DNA from 3 places in the Bacillus sp. CGMCC 1.60114 genome. Region 3 is predicted to be linked to each of the others. Evidence: predicted binding sites of a transcription regulator. Region 3 holds the regulator's gene; each other region holds the start of a gene.
What was found. The regulator Rex, encoded in region 3, represses fermentation and respiration genes when NADH is low (regulators of the CRP and FNR family bind a similar motif). The targets are predictions, from matches to a motif close to TTGTGAAATATTTCACAA.

Region 1 (6,841 bases), on a different contig from region 3:
GTGGCGGAAACGGAGCATTTTTCTTTATCGTTCCAGTATTAGCAGGATTTATTGCAAGTAGTATCGCAGATCGGCCTGGTTTTGCACCTGGTATGGTTGGAGGTTATTTAGCAGCACAAGCTGGGGCTGGATTTCTCGGTGGTTTAATCGCAGGATTTCTGGCAGGTTATGTGATCGTTCTCTTGAAAAAAGCTTTTCAAGTATTACCGGCACAACTTGAAGGAATTAAACCTGTTCTTTTGTATCCGTTGTTTGGTATTATGATTACTGGTTTGATTATGATTCTTGTTGTAAATGATCCTGTAGTAGCAATGAATAAAGGTTTAACACATTGGTTAAATGGATTAAGCGGAGGAAATGCTATTTTATTAGGTATCATTCTTGGTGGTATGATGGCCGTGGATATGGGAGGGCCTATCAACAAAGCTGCCTTTACATTCGGATTAGCGGCAATTGCTGCACATAATTTCGGACCGCATGCTGCAGTTATGGCTGGCGGTATGGTTCCGCCGCTTGGAGTTGCATTAGCAACAACTTTCTTTAAAGGAAAATTTACAGAGGCAGAGCGCAAATCTGGTATTACAAATTATATTATGGGTCTTTCTTTTATTACAGAGGGTGCTATTCCATTTGCAGCAGCTGATCCATTACGTGTAATTGTAAGCTGTGTTATAGGGTCTGCGATTGCAGGTGCTCTGACTATGGGGTTTCATATTACTCTTCCTGCACCGCACGGTGGCTTGTTCGTTATCCCTCTTGTGAATAAACCGATACTTTATTTATTAGCTATCGTAATAGGAGCAGTTGTAACAGCAGTTATGCTTGGGATTTGGAAAAAGCCTGTAAATAAATAAGAAAAGCGGTCAATTTTTGACCGCTTTTTTTACATTGTTAAAAAAAGAATGTGCCTAAAAAATATCGAAATGTTGTTTTTAGAGTTCTTTCTTCATAGTACGGATAAGAATCCTTATTTTTCTTTTTATCAAGCATACTTAACAAATATGAAGGAAAACAGTATGTGAATTTAGAATATGTATATGGTAGATTGAAATGGATTCCACATGTACCGTTATAACTTTATCCTATCTGTGAAAAAGTTCACAAATAGGCCATAAATTGTGAATGTATTCACAAAGAAACGTGCTACAATATGTGTGTAAGGAAGTTAAACAATATAAAATCAGTATTTTAATTATTTACTTAAATGACAATGATAATAATGAAATGAAAGATAGAGAGGGGATTTTACCATGAAAAAAGGTATTAATCGCGTAGTATTAGTAGGAACAGGAGCTGTAGGTTGCAGCTATGCATATTCTATGATTAACCAAGGTGTAGCTGAAGAGTTTGTTCTTGTTGACGTAAACGAAGCAAAAGCAGAAGGGGAAGCAATGGATTTAAGCCATGCTGTTCCATTTGCTCCAGCTCCAACAAAGGTTTGGAAAGGTAGTTATGCAGATTGTAAAGATGCAGATCTTGTTGTTATTACTGCTGGATTGCCACAAAAGCCAGGTGAAACTCGCTTAGATTTAGTTGAGAAGAACACAAAAATCTTTAAACAAATCGTTCGCGGCATCATGGATAGCGGATTTGATGGTATCTTCTTAATCGCAACTAACCCAGTTGATATTTTAACTTATGTAACTTGGAAAGAATCTGGATTACCAAAAGAACGTGTAATTGGTTCTGGTACAACTTTAGACTCTGCTCGTTTCCGTTACATGTTAGGTGAATATTTAAATGTGGATCCACGTAACGTTCACGCATATATTATTGGTGAACATGGTGACACAGAGCTTCCAGTATGGAGCCATACAACTGTTGGTGTACAAAAACTAGAAACAATTTTAGCAAACAATGAAAAGTACAATCAAAGCGATTTAGATGAAATCTTTGTGAATGTACGAGATGCTGCTTATCATATTATTCAACGCAAAGGTGCAACTTACTATGGTATCGGTATGTCACTATTACGTGTAACTAAAGCGATTTTAAACAATGAAAACAGCGTATTGACAGTATCTGCATACCTTGAAGGACAATACGGACAACAAGATGTTTACGTAGGTGTTCCAGCAGTTATCAACCGTCAAGGTATTCGAGAAGTTGTAGAGCTTGAATTGAACGCAGAAGAAGAATTGAAATTTGATCATTCTGTAAAAGTGCTAAAAGAAACTATGGCACCAGTACTATAATCCAAATTGTATATAACCCTTTCCGGCAAGCCCCTGTACATCCCCCTTTTGCCGGAAAGGGTTTTTTTATATTTTACTTTAAGTAGACAGTAATAACAGAATAACTGTAAACTCCTCCCTCTTTTTTACTTTAAAAATTATTCTAAAATAAAACGCTTACAAGGAATATTCGTCAAAATTCGATATTTTCAGCTGAAATTTACGGAATTACCATGAATTTCCGCGAAAAAAACGTATGTTTTTTTAGAAAATCGCAAGGATATTTCTATTTACCGAAGAATAGTAATAACATATTAAAAATTCTGTCATCTTGTGAGGTGAACATAGTGATTGTAACAAATTGTAATGAGGAAAACATGCTATTGTTTCATAAAGAGAAATTTTACAATAGCTACGAAATACTTGGGGCTCATCTAACTAAGGAAGATGGGGTGCAAGGAACACGCTTTTCCGTATGGGCTCCTCATGCACAAGCTGTGAGTATTGTAGGGGATTTTAATGAATGGAATAATCAAATGCATGAAATGATGCGAGTGACAGAGGAAGGAATTTGGTCTTTATTTATACCAAATGTAGCTCAGCTAGAATTGTACAAATATGCAATCGAAGCCTCAAACGGTCATACAATTTTAAAAGCTGATCCGTATGCAATGTATGCTGAAGTGAGACCAAATACGGCATCCATTGTTTATGATATAAAAGGATATAAATGGAAAGATCAGAAGTGGTTTCAAAAAAAGAAACGAAAACCAATTTACAATGAACCGTTAGCAATTTATGAGCTTCACTTTGGTTCATGGAAAAAGAAAGAAGATGAGTCTTTTTACTCTTACAGAGAAATGGCAGATGAGCTTATTCCGTATGTAGTGGAGCATCAATTTACTCATATTGAAATTATGCCGCTTATTGAACACCCGTATGATCGTTCTTGGGGATATCAAGGGACTGGATATTATGCGCCGACAAGTAGATACGGAACACCGCAGGATTTTATGTATTTTGTCGATGAATGTCACAAATATGGGATCGGTGTCATTTTAGATTGGGTACCAGGGCATTTTTGTAAAGATGCTCATGGTCTTTACTTATTTGATGGAGAACCAACGTATGAATATAGAGATCTTGATGTACAAGAAAATCACGTATGGGGAACTGTGAACTTTGATTTAGGAAAACAAGAAGTACGAAATTTTCTCATTTCGAATGCATTGTTTTGGATGAAGTATTATCATATCGACGGCTTTCGCGTTGATGCGGTTGCTAACATGCTATATTGGGAGCGAAATGGGGGGCAGGAAAGTAATGAACATGCTGTATTATTCCTGCAACAGCTGAATGAAGCAGTATTTGCGGAAGATCCAACTTTCTTAATGACTGCGGAAGATTCAACAGCATGGCCGCTCGTAACTGCACCGACATACGAAGGTGGACTCGGTTTTAATTATAAATGGAATATGGGCTGGATGAATGACATTTTAAAATATATGGAATGTGCACCGGAGTATCGGAAATATATTCATGACAAAGTAACATTTTCACTGCTTTACGCGTATTCTGAGAATTTTATTTTACCGTTATCACATGATGAAGTAGTACACGGGAAAAAGTCGCTATTAAATAAAATGCCGGGTGATTATTGGTCCAAGTTTGCTCAGCTTCGTTTATTGTATGGCTATTTATTTACACATCCAGGTAAGAAGCTGCTTTTTATGGGCGGCGAGTTTGGGCAATATGACGAATGGAAAGACCTTGAGGATTTAGATTGGGGTTTACATGATTTTGAAATGCATGATCGTACGCATGATTACTTTAAGGAGCTCATAGCATTGTATAAGCGCTCTAAGCCGCTTTGGCAGCTTGATCACACAGAAAAGGGTTTTCAGTGGATTGATGCGGATAACCGTGAGCAAAGTATTTTTTCGTTTATTCGCCAAGGGGAGAGAGAAGAGGATGTTCTCGTTATCGTTTGTAACTTTACAAATGCGGTGTATGAAAACTATAAAGTTGGCGTACCAGCATTTCGCTATTATAACGAAATTTTAAATAGTGATAGTTCTGCATACGGCGGTTCAGGACAAATCAATAAGAAGCGATTAAAAGCGATTATGGAACCTTATCATAATCAGCTTGCTCATGTTGAAATGACAATACCACCATTTGGAATTTCAATTTTACGGCCGGTGAAAACACGAAAGGGGAGTAGTAAACAAGATGGTACAAAAGCAGACGTGCGTAGCAATGTTATTAGCAGGGGGAAAAGGTAGCCGTTTAAGTGCCTTAACAAAAAATCTAGCGAAGCCAGCTGTTCCATTTGGCGGTAAATATCGCATTATTGATTTTACATTAAGTAACTGTGCGAATTCTGGTATTGAAACAGTGGGGATTTTAACACAATATCAGCCGTTAGAATTGCATAGTTATATCGGTATTGGAGATGCATGGGATTTAGACCGTGTAAATGGAGGGGTTACTGTACTCCCTCCTTATGCAGAGTCTTCTGGAGTGAAATGGTATACAGGAACAGCAAGCGCCATTTATCAAAATTTGAATTATTTAAAGCAGTATGATCCGGAATATGTTCTCATTTTATCTGGCGATCATATTTATAAGATGGATTATGCAAAAATGCTCGATCATCATATGGAACGAGAAGCAGATGTCTCTATTTCTGTTATTGAAGTACCGTGGGATGAAGCAAGCCGCTTTGGCATTATGAATACGAATGAAGCGATGGAAATTGTTGAGTTTGAAGAAAAACCGCAGTTTCCAAAAAGCAATCTAGCTTCAATGGGCATTTATATTTTTAATTGGGCTATTTTAAAAGAGTATTTAGAAATGGATGCAAGAAATCCAGAATCTAGTAATGATTTTGGAAAAGATGTGATTCCGCTTTTATTGGATGAAGGGAAAAAGCTTGTTGCGTATCCATTTAGCGGGTATTGGAAAGACGTTGGAACAGTGAAGAGCTTATGGGAAGCAAATATGGATTTGCTTCGCGAAGATTCATCACTCAATTTGTATGACCGTGATTGGCGAATTTGTTCTGTTAACCCGAATCAGCCGCCTCAATATATTGCACCATCAGCTAAAGTGGAAGAATCGTTAATTAATGAAGGGTGCGTTGTAGAAGGTGATGTGCAGCATTCTGTATTGTTTCAAGGGGTAATTGTGGAGGAAGGCAGCAAGGTTATAGATTCAGTTATTATGCCAGATGCCAGAATTGGAAAGAATGTTGTGATTGAGCGTGCGATTGTTGGTCCAGGAATGGTCATTGAAGATGGAACAATTATTCGTCCGGAACGAAATATTGAAGACGTTGTATTAATTGCAGAAGAAAATTAATACAAGTAAAACTAACGATTAGCAAGGGGAGCTTAATCTTTTCACACATAGTTAGTAGAAATAATCGAAGCTTTGATGGATAGTGATTCTATTCCTATCTTCTTTGATTTTATGGAAGGTTACGATGATAATTTTACTGCCTGATAGAGCGTGACGAAAAGGGGATGAGATGAGTGAGAGAATCAATGTTAGGAATTATTAATGCAACAGGGAGTTTTCCATCACTACAGCAAGTAACAAATCATCGATCATTAGCGGTATTGCCGTTTGCGGGGCGCTACCGTTTAATTGATTTTATGCTTTCAAATATGGTGAATTCTCATATTCATAGCGTAGCTATTTTCACAAGTCATAAAAACCGTTCACTCATGGATCATCTCGGTTCTGGGAAACAGTGGGATTTAGATCGAAAACGCGATGGCTTATTTTTATTTCCTCCAAATTGCCAATGTGCTCAAGATGAGTTTGGTTCGTTTGCTCATTTTAGAAGACATATTGATTACTTTTTACGTAGTAAACAGCAGTATGTTGTGATTACAAACAGTCATGTTGTAACAGCGCTTGATTTCCAAGATGTATTAGAGCGTCACTTATATACAGGAGCAGATATTACTGAAGTATGTCACCAAGGTGAGTCGCTTCAGACATATGTATTAAAGAAGGAGTTATTATTACATTTGTTTGAGACGTATCAAGACATGGGGTATTATAGATTAATTGATGTTGTAAAAGAAAAACGTAATACATCATTGCATATTGAAAGTTACGAGCATACTGGCTATGTGGCAGTAATAGATTCAATTGAAAGTTACTATAAACATAGTTTGGAAATACTGCAGCCGCATATTTGGAAGCAAGTGTTTAAGAAAGAAACGCCAATTTTTACGAAAGTAAAGGATGAGCCGCCGACAAGGTATGGAAAAGACGCAAGTGTACATAATACGATGATTGCGAACGGCAGCATTATTGAGGGAGAAGTAGAAAATAGCGTTGTTTTTCGTTCTGTAAAGATTGGAAAAGGTTCGATTGTTCGTAACAGTATTATTATGCAAAAGAGCCAAATTGGAGAGAATTGTATACTAGATGGTGTAATTATTGATAAGGATGTAAAAATTGAAGATGGAACGACGTTAACAGGCGGAGCCCATTCTCCATTTGTTGTAGAGAAAGGGAAAACACAAAGCAGTAACGTAACCATTTACTAAGCTATCTATTTAAGAATTGAGAGGAGGAATCTGCATGTACGGCATAGGTAAGCCTAGCTTGCCTATGCTTGCTGCTGCAGAGAAACAATCGCAGTGAAT
Region 2 (6,841 bases), on a different contig from region 3:
TTAATACCAGCGCCAACAATAATCATTGAGCGTCCATTTGTATCAACTGCATTTTGAGCAAATTCACGAGCGATTTGAATAATAAGTTCTCGTTTTACACCTGTCATTTTTTCTTGCCATGCTGGCGTAAATGGAACATCTTCATCAAAGCTCTTCGGTTCTTGGCCGCCAAGACCGCGGTCTACACCGTAGTTTGCTAATGTTAAATCATAGACGGTTGTTACGAAAAGATCTCCGTTTGGTGTTGTAATCTTTTTCACTGGAATGGAACGTTCTAATACTTCATTTCCGTCATCAGAAAAGTACGGAATTTGTACAGTTCCAATTGCATCCTCCATACCAAGTAAAGAAAGACGCGGATCAATTTTTTCGCCTGTTTGTTCATCTTCTAAACGTAAGTTCCACTTCTTCTCGTTATCCCAGCGTGATCCCATTGTGCCGTGCGGCGTAGCGAAATCATGACCGTTATCGTTCCAAAGAACAGGTTTCCATTCGCCAAGCTTCGTTTCCCGGTCAATATCAGCAGCATTTAAGAAGCGATCTGCAACAAATTGATCTCCTTGTTGCTTTAACGTGACAAGGAATGGGAAATCTGTATATTGTTTCGCATAATTTATGAAGTAGTCCACTTGTTTGTCCACGTAAAACTCTTGTAAAATGACGTGCCCCATTGCCATTGCAAGTGCACCGTCTGTTCCTTGTTTTACACTGATCCAGTCATCAGCGAATTTTGTTGATTCGGCAAAATCAGGGCTAACAGAAACGACTTTCGTTCCTTTATAGCGCACTTCCGCTAAGAAGTGGGCATCTGGTGTTCTTGTCATTGGTACGTTTGAACCCCATGTCATAATGTAACCGGCGTTGTACCAATCACTACTTTCTGGTACATCTGTTTGATCACCCCAAATTTGCGGTGAAGCTGGCGGTAAGTCAGCGTACCAATCGTAGAAGCTAAGCATCGGTCCGCCCATAAGCTGCATAAAGCGGCTGCCTGCTGCGTGACTTAACATTGACATCGCAGGAATTGGCGAGAAGCCGACATTTCGATCCGGACCGTACTTAATTACTGTATATAATAAGGAAGCAGCAACAAGCTGTAATACCTCATCCCAATTTGCACGAATGAAGCCGCCTTTTCCGCGTGCCCCTTTATATGTGCGTGCTTTTTCTGGATTTTCAACAATGCTTTTCCAAGCGTCTAACGGTGATTCATGTTTTTGTAGTTCTTCTTGCCACATATTCCAAAGAACGCCGCGTACATATGGGTATTTCACACGAAGCGGGCTATAGATGTACCAAGAAAAGCTTGCTCCGCGCGGACATCCGCGTGGCTCAAAGTCTGGCATATCAGGACCAGTAGTCGGATAATTTAGCTCTTGTCCTTCCCAAGTTACAATTCCATCTTTTACGTAAATGTTCCAACTGCAAGAACCGGTGCAGTTTACGCCATGCGTGGAGCGGATCACCTTATCATGCTGCCATCGCTTTCTATAAGCGTTTTCCCATTCGCGGTCTTCGTATGTTTCTTGTGTATGATTATCGTTGTAACGATCTATTGGAGAAAAATATTTTAAACGTTGCATGAATGGTGATGGTTTCTTTTTCATACTGTTCACTCCTTTATTGCGTCTCTCTTGCTTACTTTCACTATAAGAGGGCGTGCAAAATAGAGATGTGATATCTATCACAGTTCAACAGATTGTCAAAAATTCATGAATGTGTAAGGGAAAAAAAGAGAAGATGTGACATTTTGCACATTACAAAACAAGTTTAAGATGTAGAATAAAAAAAGAGCAGCATCTAAATGAGATGCTACTCAATACTACAAATAGAGGTAGGGCAATCTTCACAAGCGATTGCACATTTTAAAAAGTGTAAATTATGAATGGTAATCTTTCCTTTATGAATGGAGATAATGCCTTGTTTTTTTAAATCATTTAACATGCGATTGACACTTTCACGAGAGGTTGCACAGAAGTTTGCAAGCTCTTGATTCGTTAATGGAAGATCAATGAGAATACCATCTTCTTTTAAAACCCCATAACTATTCGTCATGCGAATGAGAGTCGAATAGAGCGCTCCCTTTTTGCCATGCAATACTAAATCACGAAACTTCGTTTGCATTCTTCGTAAATGCTCACTAACCCACTTCATAAATTCAAACGCAAGAGCTGGTTTTTCCAGCAATGCTTTTTCTAATGCATCTCGTTTAATGACACCAATTTCTGCCTGCTCAAGCACTTTTGCATTTAACAAATATTTGGCATCCTCTGTAAACAATGTAAGTTCTCCGATAATATCATTTTGCGAACAAATGCGCAGTGTCAATTCTTGACCATCGGCACTAATTTTACTAATTTGTACTTTTCCAGAGTGAATAATGTATAGTTCTTTTGCCACCATACCTTCTTGGAAAATATAATTAGCTTTGCTTACTTTCATTTTATATTCGACAGATGCGAGCAATTCTTTTAAATCATTTGATAATGCCGTACTGTTTGCCACAGCAATCACCTTTCTTTTCAGAACAGTCTATTTCTTATTTTGAATGTAAATATAGTGAAAATGCAAGAGATATTTTCAATGTAGTATAAGAGATATCGTAATTTTTATCTGTGAGTAAGCGTACTTTTAGAAAAGAAAAAAGATGCCTGTTGCAGGCACCTTTTTTCTTTATTTAATCCATTCAACAACTTGATTCATTGATTGACGCGTTTTATCATGTTTTGGTTCTTCCGCGCGATAACCAAAAGCAACGAGAACTGAGACACCAAATGTATCATCTGAAATAATTCCTTCTTCTTTTAAAACTGCATTTACTTTTTCTGGATTGAATCCTTCAATTGGACAAGAATCGATACCAATCTGAGCAGCTGCAGTCATCATATTACCGAGAGCGATGTAAGTTTGTTTAGAGGCCCAATCAAACATTGCACGATCGCTTTCTAATAATTGAAAATCAGATTCTTGAAACTTCTTATAAAAGCCACTCATCATTGCTATGACTTCTTCTGGAAGCTTCTGAATATTTTTCATGAAATTCGAAATATAGGAAGAATTATAAAGCATTTCTTCTTTTTTACGAGCTAATATAACGACAAAGTGGCTTGCTGTCGGTAATTGTTTTTGAGCCCCCCATGCTACAGGGAGAAGTTTTTCGCGAAGTTCTTGATTTTGAATGACAACAAATTTCCAAGGTTCAAAACCAAATGAACTTGGAGAAAGTCGGCCAGTTTCTAAAATGAAATGAAAATCTTCATCAGAGATTTTTTTATTTACATCGAATTTTTTACACGCATGTCTAAAGTGATAAGCTTTTAAAATTCCTTCTTTTGTATGTTTCATTTACATAACCACCTTTTCGTAATTTGCTTTTTTATAGTAAGTTGATTACAAAATAGATTCTACAGTAGTACAATAAATGATGTAAGTACGCACATTTTTAGCATATAGTATCAATTTGTATACTAATGGAGAGTGATGAAATGAAAAATGAAGAGATATATCGTTGTCCGGTAGAGTTAACACTAGATGTAATTGGGGGGAAATGGAAAGGGGTTATTTTGTTTCATTTAATGAATGCGAAAGAAATTCGTTTTAATCAATTTTTGCGATTAATGCCTGGCATAACGCAGCGCATGTTAACAAGACAGTTACGAGAGCTCGAGGCTGCAGGTGTAATTCATCGGGAGGTATATAAAGAAGTTCCGCCAAAAGTGGAGTATTCTTTAACGAATTTCGGAAGATCCCTTACGCCAATTATTACGCTTATGTGTGAGTGGGGGAAGGAATATCGGACGCAAGTATAAGTGGATTAAAAGCAGTAAAAAGTGTGCAACTTAGATTGTACACTTTTTTTGTAATGGGTTGGGTATCAGGAATTTCATACAATGTGAACAAAATACGGACAGATTTGTGAAGAATTTTTGAATGGTATATATGATGTGAGAAATATCACAACATAGATTGTCGTTCTTTTTTATGATAAAGGCAAATGAAGGGCAGTTAAAAAAGATAAAGAGTTTTGGGTAAAAACACCCCGTTTAAAAATATATTATAATAAAATAAAATAAAAATAGATATACATGCAACAAGAAGGAGGGGTGAAGATGACTGAGAAGATTTTCGATGCATGGCAGCGTCCGCTTCAAGATTTACGTATTTCTGTTATTGATCGTTGTAATTTTCGATGCACATATTGTATGCCGGCTGAAGTGTTTGGACCAGATTATGCGTTTTTAAAAGATGAGTTTTTACTCACATTTGATGAGATTGAGCGAGTAGCTAAGCTTTTTGTTCGCATGGGTGTCAAGAAAATTCGATTAACTGGCGGCGAACCGTTACTTCGTAAAGATTTACCAAAGCTCATAGAACGTCTTGTAAAATTAGAAGGTCTAACAGATATTGGGCTAACGACGAACGGTATTCATTTAACGAAGCAAGCGAAAGCTTTAAAAGAAGCTGGTTTAGGGCGAGTAAACGTCAGTTTAGATGCACTAGATGATGATGTATTTCGAAGCATTAACGGCCGCAATGTAAGCACGAAGCCTATATTACGAGGAATTGAAGCAGCAAGGGCAGCCGGATTAGAAGTGAAAATCAATATGGTCGTGAAAAAAGGAATGAACGATAACCAAATTTTGAAGATGGCCGCTTATTGTAAAGAGCAGTGCATTCCTCTTCGCTTTATCGAATTTATGGATGTTGGGAGTACGAACGGCTGGAATTTCAAACAAGTGATTACGAAAAAAGAGTTAATCGATATGATTGGCCGTGTGTATCCAATTGAGCCAGTAGATCCGCATTATTTTGGTGAAGTGGCAAAGCGTTATCGATATGTTGGAACTGAGGCAGAAGTCGGCTTTATCACATCTGTTTCTGAGTCATTTTGCTCTTCTTGTACGAGAGCACGTATTTCAGCAGAAGGTAAATTTTATACATGTTTATTTGCAACAACAGGAATAGATTTACGAACGCTGCTCCGCGGGGGTATAGACGACGATAAACTATTACAAGTCGTGCAAGATGTGTGGAATAAGCGCAGTGATCGTTATTCAGATGAGCGAACGGAAGAAAGTGCAAATAACCGTCCGAAAATTGAAATGTCATATATTGGCGGATAAGAAAGAAGGGGTCTAGATGCAAGAGCGGTACTCAAGGCAAATACTATTTTCTGATATTGGTGAAAGTGGCCAGCGAAATTTAGGTGAAAAACACGTACTCATCATCGGCGCTGGTGCACTTGGTGCGGCAAATGCCGAGGCGCTTGTCCGGGCGGGAATTGGCAAGTTGACGATTGCGGATCGTGATTACGTCGAGTGGAGCAATTTACAAAGGCAGCAATTATATACAGAAGAAGATGCGAATCGTTATGTACCGAAAGCAGTTGCAGCGGCGCAGCATTTAAGTCGGATTAACTCTGAAGTAGATATCGAGCCAGTTGTAACAGATGTAACGGTGCAAGAAATGGAACAGCTTGTTAAGAACGTGGATGTAATCATAGATGCAACAGATAATTTCGATACGCGTCTTCTTATTAACGATATTTCACATAAGTATAACGTTCCGTGGATATACGGTGGTTGTGTAGGGAGTTATGGTGTAACGTATACGATTATCCCAGGGAAAACACCATGTTTTCGATGTTTAATGGAGCATCCAACGAGCGGCGCAACGTGTGATACAGCGGGGATTATTCAACCAGCTGTGCAAATGGTCGTTGCTTATCAAGTTGCAGAAGCTTTAAAAATACTAGTTGGAGATTTTGAAGCATTACGGGAAACGATGGTAACATTCGATCTTTGGAACAATCAGTATATGGCATTTAAAGTAAACAGGCAGAAAAAAGAGAATTGTCTGTCTTGCGGTAAATTGCGTACATATCCAAGCTTAACATTTGAGGCACAAATGAAAACAGAAGTGCTGTGCGGTCGAAATACAGTTCAGATTCGCCCAGGCATAAATCAGCTTCTTAACTTAGAAGAAATAGAAAAGCGCTTACAAAAGAGCGTAACGATGCAGAGGACACCGTACTTATTATCATTTCATGTCGATGAATATCGCTTTGTTTTATTCCAAGATGGGCGAGCCTTTGTTCATGGTACAAATGATATACAAGTGGCAAAGCGATTATACGCTCGTTATATAGGGTGAATCCAAGGGGACGCCCCCTTGGATTCGATGAAAGAGTTTAAGACTGATTTCTTGTATAATCGCCGCTTTTGCCGCCTGTTTTTTCAAGTAAGTATGTTTCACCGATGATCATGCCTTTATCGACAGCTTTGCACATGTCATATACGGTAAGAGCGGTAGCGGAAGCTGCAGTTAAAGCTTCCATTTCAACGCCGGTGCTGCCCTCTGTTTTCACTTTTACTTCAATAAGTAAACGATATTGTTCATCTGCAATATTCCAGTCAAAGGAAATATCAACACCTTTTAGAAGGAGTGGATGACACATCGGAATGATATCAGAAGTACGCTTTGCTGCCATAATACCAGCGATTTGTGCAACCGCTAGAACATCGCCTTTTCCGATTTCATTATGGGTAATTTTATCATAAATTTCTTTCGTCACTATGATGCTAGAACGAGCGATAGCTGTTCGCACGGTAATCTTCTTATCGCTAATATCGACCATTTTGGCACGGCCTTGATCATTAAAATGAGTAAATGAAGACATGAAATTCCTCCTTGAAGTAATTGCTATTATGATTAGCATTGTACAACAAAAATTGTAACGAAGATGTGATATTTTGCAAATGTGGGGTGAAAATGATGCTAGAAAAACGAATACCAATTGCAGTTAGCGATGCAGTGGCACATGTGATGAAATATGCAAAAC
Region 3 (6,841 bases):
AGGGGACTTAGGTGCAGGTAAGACAACATTTACAAAAGGTCTTGCAAAAGGTCTTGGTGTGAAACGTGTTGTGAATAGTCCAACGTTTAATATTATTAAAGAATATAAGGGACGATTACCTCTGTATCATATGGATGTATACCGCTTAGCGGAGAGTGAAGAAGACTTAGGGTTTGATGAATATTTTTATGGTGAAGGTGTAACAGTGGTGGAATGGGCACATTTAATAGAGGCTTTTTTACCATCTTCACTTTTAAAAATCAGTTTATTCCACACGGGGGATAGTACAAGAAAAATTGTATTAGAGCCGAGCGGAGAACGATATATTAGATTATGTGAGGAGCTATTACAAAATGAAAGTACTAGCAATTGATACTTCTAACTATGTAATGGGAGTTTCTCTTATTGATGGAAATACGGTTGTTGGAGAAATCATTACAAACTTAACAAAAAATCATTCTGTGCGTCTGATGCCAGCGGTAGAGCAGCTTTTACAAGAATGTAGTGTGGAACCAAAGGAATTAAATAAAATCGTTGTAGCAGCTGGGCCAGGCTCTTATACAGGTGTTCGTATTGGTGTAACCGTGGCAAAAACATTAGCTTGGTCATTGCAAATTCCGATTGTTGGTGTATCAAGTTTAGAAGTACTGGCAGCAAACGGAATGAATTTCCCAGGGTATATTTGTCCGTTATTTGATGGTCGTCGTCAGCAAATTTATACTGGATTGTATACATATAGAGAACAAGAGTTACAATCTGTGAAAGAGGATCGTATTATTCTTATTGCCGATTGGTTACAAATGTTAAAAGAGATAGGGCAACCTATTTTATTTATCGGAAATGATGTAGAACAGCATAAAGATACAATTGTAGAACACTTAGGAAATCAAGCGGTATTTGCCCCGCTGACAAAACATAATCCACGCCCAAGTGAGTTAGCTTTCTTAGGTTTACAGAAAGAAGAGCAATCTGTGCATACATTCGTTCCAAGTTACCTTCGTTTGGCAGAAGCAGAGGCAAAATGGCTAGAAAGTCAAAAGAAATAGAGGTCCTATGAATGAACATTACATTTAGAAGTATGAAGGAAGAGGATATTCCACAAATTGTTGCGATTGAAGAATCTTCATTTGCGACTCCTTGGACTGCCGAAGCATTTGAGCGAGAACTAAACATGAATGAGTATGCACACTACGTTGTAATGGAAACAGAGGAAGGAATACTAGGTTATTGCGGACTTTGGATTATTCTTGATGAATCACATATTACGAACATTGCGATATTACCACAATACCGTGGTCAAAGGCTTGGAGAAGCGTTATTACAAGAAGTCATAAACAAAGCGAGAAATCTTGGAGCAAATACAATAACACTTGAAGTTCGTGTCTCAAATGAAATTGCAAAAAAGTTATATCGAAAATTTGGTTTTCAAAATGGCGGAATTCGCAAAAGATACTATACAGACAATTATGAAGATGGTCTTGTAATGTGGGTGAACTTATGATGAAAAAAGATACAATTATACTGGGTATTGAAACAAGTTGTGATGAAACAGCTGTAGCGGTTGTGAAAAATGGACGAGAAATTTTAGCGAATATTGTAGCTTCGCAAATTGAAAGCCATAAACGTTTTGGCGGGGTTGTTCCAGAAATTGCATCTCGTCACCATGTGGAAGAAATAACGGTTGTATTAGAAGAAGCGTTAAAAGAAGCGCAAATTACATTTGAAGATATTGATGCAATTGCAGTTACGGAAGGACCAGGCCTTGTTGGGGCATTGTTAATTGGTGTAAATGCAGCAAAAGCAGTAGCTTTTGCACATAATATCCCGTTAGTTGGGGTGCATCATATTGCTGGGCATATTTATGCGAATCGTTTAGTACAAGAACTGCAGTTTCCACTATTGTCTCTCGTTGTATCTGGTGGACATACAGAGCTTGTTTATATGAAAGAGCATGGTTCATTTGAAGTAATTGGCGAAACAAGAGACGATGCTGCAGGAGAAGCATACGACAAGGTGGCACGTACGTTATCATTGCCATATCCGGGTGGGCCGCACATTGATCGTCTTGCTCATGAAGGAGAGCCGACAATTGATCTACCTCGTGCATGGCTTGAACCAGATTCTTATGATTTTAGTTTTAGCGGTTTAAAATCTGCAGTTATTAACACTGTGCATAACGCAAAGCAGCGCGGAGAAGAACTTACTCCTGAAGATTTAGCTGCAAGTTTTCAGGCAAGTGTAATTGATGTGTTAGTAACAAAAACAGTAAGAGCAGCAGAGGAGTATGGTGTGAAGCAAGTACTTCTTGCTGGAGGAGTTGCGGCAAATAAAGGATTGCGGGCTCGGCTGGAGGAAGAGTTTGCAAATAAAGACGATATAAAGCTTATTATTCCGCCGTTATCTTTATGCACAGATAACGCTGCTATGATCGCTGCAGCTGGTACGATTGCATATGAGAAAGGAAAAAGAGCAACATTAGCGTTAAATGCAAACCCTGGCTTGGATATTGAATCATAGTTATTCCGTGTTTAATGAGATAGTGAATTTTCCATCTTCGGTAAAGAAGATAAGTTTAGTGGGGGATAAAGAACCCTCAAGGATGAAAATTTCACTTTATACACATAATTAACCACAACCTGTGGATAAAACCTATATTATCTGTTGATAATATAGGTTTTTTTTGTGAGTATAAAGTGTGGATAAATATTATTATGTTTGTGGGTAATGTGGAAAAGTTAATGTTTATCTTGATAATGTGAAATTGAATATGTGAATAACATTGTGGATAAATAAAAAGGTTAGCGTAAATGCTAACCTTTTTATCCTGCTATTCGTGGGTAGTAAGACCCCCATAGATGAGGTTTCACTTTATATTTGTAATTCTTCCCATTCTTCCATACATGCTTCTAATTGTTCTTGTAGTGTTTGTTTTTCTTCTGTAATATTACTTGCTCTTTCGTAATCAGCATATACTTCAGGTAGACAAAGTTGTTCTTCTAATGTAGCAATTTGTTCTTCCATTGCAGCAATGTTTTCTTCTAATTCTTCAATTCTACGCATACGTTGACGCTCTTGCTTTTTACGTTCTTTTTCTTCAATATAATTTAATTTTTCTTGCGCCACTTGTTTTTGTACAGGTTTATTTGTTCCTTGTTCTTCAAGTTCCGCCCGTTCTAACATTTCATTTTTCTTTTCTACATAATAATCGTAATCGCCTAGATATTCCACTGCCCCGTCTGTTGATAACTCAATAACCTTTGTGGTGATGCGATTAATGAAATAGCGGTCATGGGAAACAAATAAAATAGTTCCTGGAAAATCAATAAGAGCATTTTCTAAGATTTCTTTGCTACTTAAATCTAAATGGTTTGTCGGTTCATCTAAAATAAGTACATTTGATTTTTGCATCATAAGTTTTGCAAGGGCTAAACGTGCTTTCTGTCCGCCACTTAAAGAAGAGACTGGCTTTAAGACATCATCACCAGAAAATAAAAAATTTCCAAGTACTGTGCGGATTTCTTTTTCTGGTTGCAGCGGGTAATCATCCCAAAGTTCATCTAATACGCGTTTCGATGATGTTAAGTTTGCTTGTTCTTGGTCATAATATCCAATAGAAACGTTAGAGCCGAATGAAATACTGCCGTTTAAAGGACGAAGTTTATCCACAAGAGATTTTAATAAAGTGGATTTTCCGATTCCATTTGGACCGACAAGGGCAACACTATCACCTCTTGTTAATTGGAAATGAATGTGCTCAATGATTGGCTCATTATTATAACCAATTGTGACATTTTTTACTTGTAGTACATCATTACCGCTTTGCCTATCGATATCAAAGTGGAAAGAAGCAGATTTTTCATCACCGAGTGGTCTCGTCATAAGTTCCATACGATTTAATTGTTTTTGGCGACTTTGTGCTCGTTTTGTTGTGGAAGCACGGGCAATATTTTTTTGAATGAAGTCTTGTAGCTTTGTGACTTCTTCTTGCTGTTTCTCATACCGCTTTATCTCTTGTTCGTATAGTGATGCTTTAAGTTCTAAATACTTACTGTAGTTTCCCGTGTATTTACGACTTTGTTTATTAGAGATTTCATACACCTGTGTTACGAGTTTATCTAGAAAGTATCGATCGTGTGAAACGATTAAAATAGCGCCAGGATAGCCTTGTAAATATTGTTCTAGCCATGTTAATGTATCGATATCTAAATGGTTTGTTGGCTCATCCAAAATAAGCAAATCTGGTTTTGTTAACAATAATTTTCCAAGAGCTAAACGAGTTTTTTGTCCACCGCTTAATGTCGAGATTGTAGTTCCGTGTGTTTCAGACGGAAAGCCGAGTCCGCTTAAAACAGAGCGAATGTCCGCTTCGTATTGGTAGCCGCCTTTATTTTTATAATCTAATTGCAGGCGATCATACTCTGCTAACAATCTTTCATGTACAGTGACATTTGTGAAATTTTCTTCTTTTCCCATTTCTTGTTCTAGCCTTCGGAGTTCTTTCTCCATGCGTTGCAAGTCGAGAAATACCGTTAGCATTTCATCCCAAATGGTTAATGACGTCTCAAGACCAGTGTGCTGTGCTAAGTAACCGATAGATACATCTTTCGGTTTAATAATTTCTCCGCTGTCATGGGACAGTTCTCCCGCAATAATCTTTAATAATGTAGACTTTCCAGCGCCGTTACGGCCGACAAGTGCAATACGATCACGCGTCTGTACCTCTAACTTAATGTTTGAAAGAATCATTTCAGCGGCGTATAACTTGGAAAGGTTATTTACTTGTAGTAGAATCAATGTTTTCACCTCAAATAATTTCTTAACTTTGCCATGATTATATTTCTCAATCATACTAAAAATAGTGTATAGTTGAACATAATAGAGAAGTTCTCTCTCTATTATACAAGGAAAACTTTCAATGCTAAACTTCCGTACATGTTTCAATCACTTGAACAGATAGGAAGAGAGGAGGGGGTTGCATGGAGCAGCCTAAAATTCCGCAGGCGACTGCCAAAAGATTGCCTCTATACTATCGATTTATCCAAAACTTATCATTATCTGGTAAGCAACGCGTATCATCTGCAGAATTAAGTGAAGCGGTGAAAGTGGATTCTGCGACAATTCGAAGAGATTTTTCATACTTTGGGGCATTAGGGAAAAAGGGATACGGCTATAACGTAAATTATTTATTGTCGTTTTTTCGCGAAACACTTGACCAAGATGATGTAACGCGTGTAGCTCTAATAGGGGTAGGTAATTTAGGGACAGCTTTCTTACATTACAATTTTACGAAAAATAATAATACAAAAATTGAGATGGCATTTGACGTTGATGAAGAGAAAGTTGGAAAAGAAATCGGAGGAATTCCAGTATATCATCTGGATGAATTAGAAGAGAAATTATCAGATGATATAAAAGTGGCAATATTAACAGTACCTGCTTCTGTTGCACAAGCTGTAGCAGATCGCTTATCGCATACTGGTATACAAGGTGTTTTAAACTTTACACCTGCTAGGTTAAATATAGTAGAACATATTCGAATTCATCATATTGATTTAGCGGTAGAATTACAAACGCTTGTGTACTTTTTAAAAAATTATCCAAAATAAAAACGCAGGAATTCCCTGCGTTTTTATTATTTCTTCATATTACCTTTTTTCGATTTAGAAAAAAGAAGGCGAAGTGCCAAATTAAAATCAACGGTTGCCATTATAGCAAGCAATAGTGTATAAAAGTTCCAAATTGTATCTTCAACACTTGTAATTGCTAAGTATGTAAAAATACACCCGAGAAGAAAGTACAAAGTTGCCATAACAAATGGTGAATTTCGCATGTTTAAAATCCTCCGATAAATCCTTGCAATTTTTCAGCTTTTTCTAGATAGGGATGAAGTACAAATGTAATTAACATAACATTTGTATTCATCATAACATGAGCCATAATGGGTACAATAATTCGTTTCGTTTTAACGTATAAAAATGAAAAAACAAGCCCCATGGAAATATACACTAATAAATGTGTAGGGTCAAAATGAATTAAAGCAAATATAAGAGAACTCACGATTGCTGCGATAAAGAAGTTATATCGTTTATATAGTGTTCCAAATAGAATCTTTCTAAATACAATTTCCTCAAGAATAGGAGCAAATATAGACGAAACAATTATAAATAATGGAGCAGCTTTTATGATTTCGATAATGTTTTGTGTATTTTCAGATTCAGCTTCAACTTTAAAAATTTGTGTTTCGATGGTGCCAGCAATTACTTGGGCGAATAAAGCAAGAAAAACTCCTAAAATGATCCAACCTATTGTAGCAGAAATGCTTGTTTTTTCTCGCTCCCATTTTTCCGATTGTGTATCATTGCGTAATAACAGTAGGATGATAATAAGAGCAACGAAGAAGCTGATTATTCCCCAATGTGCAGTTGCTAATTGAACCTTTTCTTGAAAGCTCCTGTTTCCATTGTTGTATATTCCGCTTTTTAAAAGGATCCATCCTCCAATTACCCCTGATAATTGCATTAAAATATATGTAATAACAACCCACCAGTATTGTCTCTTCAATTTCATAACTCCTTTTTAAATTTTTTGTAATGAAAAAGGAAAATGCTCTACCCATAGAGAAAACAACTTATGGCATCTTTCTTATTGTAACATAGGAGAAGAAGGAAAAACGATGATGAATCTTCTATCAGTACTGATTTTCCGTGAAGGTAAGAATTATTATGTTATTCATCCGGTAAAGTATATAAGCTTATAGAAAAAAGGAAAAGAATGTAGAATAGTTTTCCGAAAAATTACGTTTTTTCACTTGCAAAAGAAAATAAGATTCTTTATTATAATA

Region 1: a site for Rex is predicted at 1,117-1,134, ahead of ACFQZ1_RS16440 (L-lactate dehydrogenase). Genes of this name have one in related genera too.
Region 2: a site for Rex is predicted at 1,741-1,758, ahead of ACFQZ1_RS17130 (nitrate reductase subunit alpha). Genes of this name have one in related genera too.

Annotation. Positions count from the first base shown of each region.
Region 1 covers NZ_JBHTHG010000108.1:5,592-12,432, forward strand. The annotation lists gene ACFQZ1_RS16435 (PTS fructose transporter subunit IIABC) at 1-854, shown strand, start outside; gene ACFQZ1_RS16440 (L-lactate dehydrogenase) at 1,251-2,195, shown strand; gene glgB (1,4-alpha-glucan branching protein GlgB) at 2,522-4,459, shown strand; gene ACFQZ1_RS16450 (glucose-1-phosphate adenylyltransferase) at 4,407-5,537, shown strand; gene ACFQZ1_RS16455 (GlgC family sugar phosphate nucleotidyltransferase) at 5,711-6,742, shown strand; gene glgA (glycogen synthase GlgA) at 6,836-6,841, shown strand, end outside.
Region 2 covers NZ_JBHTHG010000108.1:149,591-156,431, forward strand. The annotation lists gene ACFQZ1_RS17130 (nitrate reductase subunit alpha) at 1-1,607, opposite strand, end outside; gene ACFQZ1_RS17135 (Crp/Fnr family transcriptional regulator) at 1,813-2,505, opposite strand; gene ACFQZ1_RS17140 (NAD(P)H-dependent oxidoreductase) at 2,674-3,345, opposite strand; gene ACFQZ1_RS17145 (winged helix-turn-helix transcriptional regulator) at 3,471-3,809, shown strand; gene moaA (GTP 3',8-cyclase MoaA) at 4,110-5,123, shown strand; gene ACFQZ1_RS17155 (molybdopterin-synthase adenylyltransferase MoeB) at 5,140-6,153, shown strand; gene moaC (cyclic pyranopterin monophosphate synthase MoaC) at 6,191-6,679, opposite strand; gene ACFQZ1_RS17165 (molybdopterin molybdotransferase MoeA) at 6,775-6,841, shown strand, end outside.
Region 3 covers NZ_JBHTHG010000062.1:560-7,400, forward strand. The annotation lists gene tsaE (tRNA (adenosine(37)-N6)-threonylcarbamoyltransferase complex ATPase subunit type 1 TsaE) at 1-373, shown strand, start outside; gene tsaB (tRNA (adenosine(37)-N6)-threonylcarbamoyltransferase complex dimerization subunit type 1 TsaB) at 354-1,046, shown strand; gene rimI (ribosomal protein S18-alanine N-acetyltransferase) at 1,058-1,501, shown strand; gene tsaD (tRNA (adenosine(37)-N6)-threonylcarbamoyltransferase complex transferase subunit TsaD) at 1,501-2,517, shown strand; gene ACFQZ1_RS10940 (ABC transporter ATP-binding protein) at 2,869-4,794, opposite strand; gene ACFQZ1_RS10945 (redox-sensing transcriptional repressor Rex) at 4,977-5,606, shown strand; gene ACFQZ1_RS10950 (YdiK family protein) at 5,633-5,830, opposite strand; gene ACFQZ1_RS10955 (CPBP family intramembrane glutamic endopeptidase) at 5,833-6,561, opposite strand.